DNA from 2 places in the Gottfriedia sp. NPDC058432 genome. Region 2 is predicted to be linked to the other one. Evidence: a T-box and tRNA genes for the amino acid it is inferred to sense, from the RefSeq annotation. Region 2 holds a T-box; the other holds one or more tRNA genes.
What was found. A T-box is a leader RNA that pairs with one kind of tRNA and senses whether it is charged. The one in region 2 lies ahead of asnS (asparagine--tRNA ligase), so its partner is inferred to be a tRNA-Asn.
Positions count from the first base shown of each region.

Region 1 (3,424 bases), on a different contig from region 2:
AGTAAAAAAGCTATTTTTTTCATTAATAATCACTCCTTTTGTAGACTATATGCTTGTCCACAACGAATATTCCTATTAGGAGCTTGGAATAAAAAATTTAAAACAAAAAAAAGAAGTGTGCAACACACTTCAGTAAACATTATTTTTTAGAAGGTAAGTTTTTAATTGTTAATGTGTACATACCAGCTGTTATTAAAATAAAAATTAAAGTTTGGAATGGGATATTTATTTTCAATAATCCTAGCAATAAATAGATAATTGTAGGTAATGTTAAGCTATATGAAACCATTGCAAAGCGTTGTCTAAAAGGCAAATGCTTAGTCGACTTAAATAAAGCTGTTAAAAACGCTAATAATGTAGCAACTATAAATATGAAGATACAAGAACCTAAATAAAATAGGAAAAATAATGCGATTAAGAATACTGGAAGAGCTTCTTTTATACTTTTAATAAATTTTGAAACTTGCGTTTTGTGTATTTCTTTAGATTTTAATGAAGGATAAGGATAATCTTGTTCGCCTTTATCATTTTTAATAACTAGTCTATTCTTTAATACAACAAATGCATACTGTTCGTTTTTTAATTTTGAAGGTATAACTGTTTCATTTGGATAAAAAGCATATTTATATTCACCGATATTTCGTTCAAACGGCGTATTGTCGTTAATTGTTAAAGATCCTTTGTTTAAAGAAATCGACTGAATATTATCTTTAAGCAAGTCAGAAACATTGTTGACCTGAAGCTTCACATCTTTTACTAATGAAAAGAATCCCGGAAGAGTATATAAAATTGCTAGTAGGAAAAGAAAAAAGATTGTTTTACCGATTTTTTGGAGTCTATATCTTGATATTGTTTTTGGAGAGTATAAACTAAACCAAAATTGTTTAAATATATTCATAAACTCATCCTTTCTTATTATTGTTATTTCACTTCCCGAAATTTATTATGTAACTTTCGGGCTATTTTGTATATTATAATCTTTTTTTGGAAATTGAATATTAAACTTTAATTAAAATGATAAGAGTAAATAAGAAGAGAATGACAATGGTTTAAGGATTGAATTTATGTTTGGCTTTAAATATCGTTAAAACAATTTATTTTCAATAAAAAATAGTTAATATAAATTAATAATGAAAAAAATAATAAAAAGTGTTGACGTTTAGTTTAAAACATGATAAATTAAATATTGTCTTAAGGACAACGTGAATTATTCCGCAGTAGCTCAGTGGTAGAGCACTCGGCTGTTAACCGAGTGGTCGTAGGTTCGAACCCTACCTGCGGAGCCATTTTTATAGTTTGGCGGTGTAGCTCAGCTGGCTAGAGCGTACGGTTCATACCCGTGAGGTCGTGGGTTCGACTCCCTCCGCCGCTACCAATATTTTATTATGGAGTAATACCCAAGTCCGGCTGAAGGGATCGGTCTTGAAAACCGACAGGGGTGTAACAGCCCGCGGGGGTTCGAATCCCTCTTACTCCTTAATTAGTGAAAAAGTCTTCAACTATAATGTTGAAGACTTTTTTCGTTTTGGTTATTAAATTAACAAATGATGAGTTTAAATCTTCGATAATCCACTTCGCTTAATCAGAATTTTTCTTCCAAAAATTAATCTTTTTTACTTTCTTTCCCTTTTCTCGAGCATTACTATTGAAATCTTTCAGTTTATTTGATAACTTTAAATTGAAATTCACTATTATCTTTGGGAGGAAATAAAAATGTCAAAATTTGAATTACCACAATTACCTTATGCTTATGATGCATTAGAGCCACACTTTGATAAAGAAACAATGAATATTCACCACACTCGTCACCACAATACATATGTAACAAACTTAAACGCTGCTTTAGAAGGTAAAGAAGTAGCTGCTTCTTCAATTGAAGAATTAATTTCAAACTTAGATGCACTTCCAGAAGGTATCCGTACAGCTGTACGTAACAATGGTGGTGGACATGCTAACCATAGCTTATTCTGGACTTTATTAACTCCAGAAGGCACTGGCACTCCAGTTGGTGAAGTTGCTGAAGCAATTAACGCTAAATTCGGTAGCTTAGATGAGTTAAAAGCTGCGTTCACTCAAGCTGCATTAACTCGTTTCGGTTCTGGTTGGGCTTGGTTAGTAGTAAACAATGGTGAGTTAGAAGTGACTAGCACAGCTAACCAAGATTCACCATTAATGGAAGGAAAAACTCCAATCTTAGGTTTAGATGTATGGGAGCATGCTTACTACTTAAACTACCAAAACAAACGCCCTGACTACGTTGGTGCATTCTGGAATTTAGTAAACTGGGATAAAGTAGAAGAATTATACCAAGCTGCTAAATAATTTATAAAAAATGAACACTACTTAATTAATTAAGTAGTGTTTTTTTATGTTTAAAAAAGGATAAATTTTCATTTACTCGGAAAACTAGTTCATGAGACAAAGGAGAGTTTATTATGAGTAAGTGGAAATTTTTATTAGGTGACGTAGATTTAAATAAAGACTTAATTCTTTTACTGAGTGTAGGTGGATTGTTTACTTTAGCGACAGCTTTATCTAGCACATTTGTAAATGTTTATTTATGGAAGCAATCAAATAGTTATTTACCAATTGCTTCTTATCAATTTTCGATTGCGTTTTTTCAAGCTCTTACATTCATAATTACAGGTAGATTAGCTAAAACAATCGATCGGGTTGTCATTTTAAGAGTGGGAATTTCTTTTTTGGCAGTATTCTATATAGTTGTTTTACTATTTGAAACGAAAACATTATTAGCAACAATTATGATTGGAGCAATTTTGGGAATTGGGAATGGCTGTTATTATTTAGCGTTTAATTTATTAACATTTGAAGTAACAGAACCAGAAACTAGACAATTTTTTAATGGTTTTTTAGGTCTAATTAATTCTTTTACGGGAATGCTTGGCCCCTTTATAGCTGGAGCGATTATTTCTTCAATGATAGGAAACAAAGGTTATCATTTTGTGTTCCTCGCTGCAGTCATTTTATTTGTATGTGCAGTTGTCTTAAGTTGTTTCTTAGTTAAAAGGGAACTTGATAGTGAGTTCAATATTAAGCGCGTCATTCTAGAAAGAAAACTAAATGAAAATTGGCGAAAAGTTACACATGCTAATTTCTTTCAAGGGATTCGTGAAGGGATTTTTATGTTTGTTATTTCGATTTATATTTTCTTATCTACAGGAAGTGAATTCGCATTAGGGAAATATGGATTAATTACATCGTTAATTAGCTTTATTACCTATTATATTGTTACAAGAATTATAAAAGAAAATTTTAGAATGAAAGCGATCTTTATTGGTGGTTTACTTTTATTCAGCGCTGTTTTTGTAATCGCTTTTAAAGTTACTTTTCCATTATTAATAATTTATGGTGCAATAATTTCTTTGGCATATCCAATCATTTTAGTACCTTACTTATCTTTAAC
Region 1 is NZ_JBHXLC010000008.1:85,107-88,530, forward strand. Features, by position in the region: gene ACFWM3_RS10180 (hypothetical protein) at 1-23, opposite strand, end outside; gene ACFWM3_RS10185 (DUF1189 domain-containing protein) at 140-898, opposite strand; tRNA gene ACFWM3_RS10190 (tRNA-Asn) at 1,212-1,286, shown strand; tRNA gene ACFWM3_RS10195 (tRNA-Met) at 1,299-1,375, shown strand; tRNA gene ACFWM3_RS10200 (tRNA-Ser) at 1,388-1,477, shown strand; gene ACFWM3_RS10205 (superoxide dismutase) at 1,714-2,322, shown strand; gene ACFWM3_RS10210 (MFS transporter) at 2,436-3,424, shown strand, end outside.
Region 1: it has a tRNA-Asn gene. The T-box ahead of asnS (asparagine--tRNA ligase) is inferred to sense a tRNA for this amino acid. The anticodon was not compared.

Region 2 (3,424 bases):
TTTTCTCACGTAATCTCTTTTCTTCACGAATACGTGCTTCTTCTTCCTCTTTTAGCTTCGTTTCATTTTCTTGCAATTGTTTTTTTGTATTTTTTAATTTTTGAAGAATTTCTTCATTCATTAATGATCCTAATGATATTTTTTCTTTCTGTTCATACGCTGGTTTTACAGGCTGTTGTGGTTTTCTTTTTTTCATATTATATCACCTTCCATTTCCATTATTTTATAATAATTTATAGTAGAAAGAGAAGTATTTCATCTTTACATATATTATAAAACTACTATTTCTCTTTTTTCAAATGCTAAAACTCAGATTCTTTTGGTGCTTCATAAAAACAATAGGATGCCGCAGCATCCTATTGTTTATTTTTATATTTAAAAATCTGCATTTCCTGGTGTACGTGGGAATGGTATTACATCACGGATATTCTTCATTCCTGTTAAATACATAACAAGTCGTTCAAATCCAATTCCATAACCAGAATGTTTTGTACCGCCGTATTTTCTAAGCTCCAAATACCACCAGTAATCTTCTTCATTCATACCAAGTTCTTTGATTCGCTCTACAAGGATGTCTTCTCTTTCTTCACGTTGACTTCCTCCGATTAATTCGCCAATACCAGGAACTAATAAGTCTGTCGCAGCTACTGTCTTGCCATCTTCATTTGCTCTCATATAAAATGCTTTAATTTCTTTCGGATAGTCAGTTACGTATACAGGACGCTTGTAAATTTCCTCACTTAAGTAACGTTCATGTTCAGTTTGTAAATCTGTTCCCCATTCAACTGGGTAGTCAAACTTTTTACCAGAGTTCTGTAATAATTCAACAGCTTCAGTATAAGTAACTCTACCAAAGTCAGATTCTAACGCATTCTTTAATCTTTCAATAAGTGTTTTATCAATAAAACTATTAAAGAATTCCATTTCTTCAGGTGCCTGTTCAAATACATAATTAATTACAAACTTAACCATGTCTTCACCAAGATCCATAATATCTGGTAGTTCTGCAAAAGCAACTTCCGGCTCAATCATCCAGAATTCTGCCGCATGTCGTGCAGTATTTGAATTTTCTGCTCTAAAAGTCGGACCAAATGTATACACATTACGGAAAGCAAGGGCATAAGCTTCACCATTTAATTGGCCACTTACAGTTAAGTTAGTTTCTTTACCGAAGAAATCCGCGCCGTCATCCACTTTTCCGCCTTCAGCTTTTGGAACTTGGTTCAGATCCATTGTAGTCACACGGAACATTTCTCCTGCGCCTTCTGTATCGCTTCCAGTAATGATTGGTGTATGTACATATACATATCCTTTTTCTTGGAAGAACTTATGAATGGCATATGATGCAAGAGATCTTACTCTGAAAACCGCTGAGTAAGCATTCGTTCTTGGACGTAAATGAGCGATTGTTCTTAAATACTCAAGAGAATGTCTCTTTTTTTGTAATGGATAATCTGTATCTGATAATCCCTCAATCACAATTTTTGTTGCTTTAATTTCAAAAGGTTGTTTCATTTCCGGAGTTGGAATAAATTCACCTTCTATTAAAACAGTTGAGCTAATAGGTAACTTCGTAATTTCTTTGAAGTTTTCAAGATTGTCCTCAAATACTATTTGTACACTCTTAAAGAATGTACCGTCGTTTAACTCCATAAAACCAATTGTTTTAGAATCACGAAGAGTACGAATCCATCCTGAAATTTGAACGGTTTGGTCTTTAAAATTTTCTTGATTTCTGTATAAATCTTTTACTACAGTCTTTATCATAATTAGCCTCCTTATGTTAATGTCCAATAAAAAAAGCCTTCTATCCCTATAAAAGGGACGAAAGACTAACTTCCGCGGTACCACCCAAATTGTCATAATATGACCAACTTTAAAGCTAACACTGCTTATCCCAGTTAATAACGTGCTGGTAACGTCTAAGCCTACTTAAGTGATCCCTTTCGGTTAGAACTCAAAGGTGTTCTTCATTCATGCTTCATCACTAGGCTTCCACCGTCCCTAGCTCGCTATCGAATATAGCAAAAACTACTGTCCTTTTCATCGATTTAAAATATGTAGTTTTTAAAGGAATTTTTCTTGTATAATTTATCATAAATCATAATCTCTTGTCTAGTTGTCCCTAAAAATATATTCATTGGAATCTATACTTTTAAACAGCTTAACCTAATTAAATCGATCTGATACACAACATTTTCCATTTGAGCCTTTTGATTAACCAAGCCCTATCTTATTGCCTTTTTACTTACTCATGAACACCTCATGAGTAACCAAGCTCCATCTTCTTGCCTTTTTACTTACTCATGAACACCTCATGAGTAACCAAGCTCCATCTTCTTACCTTTTTACTTACTCATGAACACCTTATGTGTAACTAAACTCCTTCTTCTTACCCTTTACTTACTCATGAACACCTAATGGGTTAGCATATTTCATATTTTGTATTTTTTCCTACTCATGAATCCTTTTATATCTTATAAGGATTATTTATGAACATGAAGCGACAATGTTCAATTTATAAACTCGTCATTCTTAATTTAATTGTCAAAATCCCTTTATTAAATTTTCTTTTTCCTATGATACACTTTACTAAAAAGGAGGGTTTAATTTATGGCTAGAGCTGAAGAATTGTTAAGGGATAAATTTGTTTGTTCGAAATGTAAACATACACACGCAAAAACTAAAGAAGTATCAATGTCCGGTTCAGGTTTAAGTAAATTACTAGATATTGATTATAATCATTTTTTATTTGTTTCTTGTTTAAATTGCGGTTTTGTTGAGGTTTATAATCCTTCAATTTTAGAAGGTAAAACCCGTGGTGAGTTAACGACAATTCTTGATATTCTTTTCGGATAGAGAGTGATGGTTCTATTATGATGATCTGGCTTGTTGTAGCTGTTCTTTTTCTTATTTATTTTATTGGAGTTGGCTACTATTTTACGCAGCAAGTTTTGTTTATGAAAACAAATTCTCTTGAGTTTATTTATCAGCGCGAGTTGGAAAATTTCCGATTTGATGAAGGATTGTATCGTTCTGTTCAAAAACAACCCTTTTCTATCCAATCTCGTTATGGATACGAATTAAAGGGATACTTGTTTGAGTCCTTTGATACAAATAATTGGGTCATTATTACACATGGTGTAACGGTTAATAAGAATAACTCAATTAAATATGCTGAGCTATTTTTAAGGCTTGGCTTTAATGTACTTACTTATGATCATAGGCGACATGGGGAGTCAGGTGGTCATACAACTAGCTATGGATATTATGAGAAATATGACTTACAATCTGTTGTTCAATATTTAAAGGATTTAAAAGGTGAGATTGTTCTTGGCATTCATGGAGAGTCAATGGGAGCATGTACAATGTTACAATATGCTGGTTTTGTTGAGGATTCTGCAGCTTTCTATATTTCAGACTG
Region 2 is NZ_JBHXLC010000010.1:129,152-132,575, forward strand. Features, by position in the region: gene ACFWM3_RS12425 (YqkE family protein) at 1-196, opposite strand, end outside; gene asnS (asparagine--tRNA ligase) at 376-1,767, opposite strand; T-box leader at 1,818-2,056, opposite strand; gene ACFWM3_RS12435 (zinc ribbon domain-containing protein) at 2,614-2,859, shown strand; gene ACFWM3_RS12440 (alpha/beta hydrolase) at 2,877-3,424, shown strand, end outside.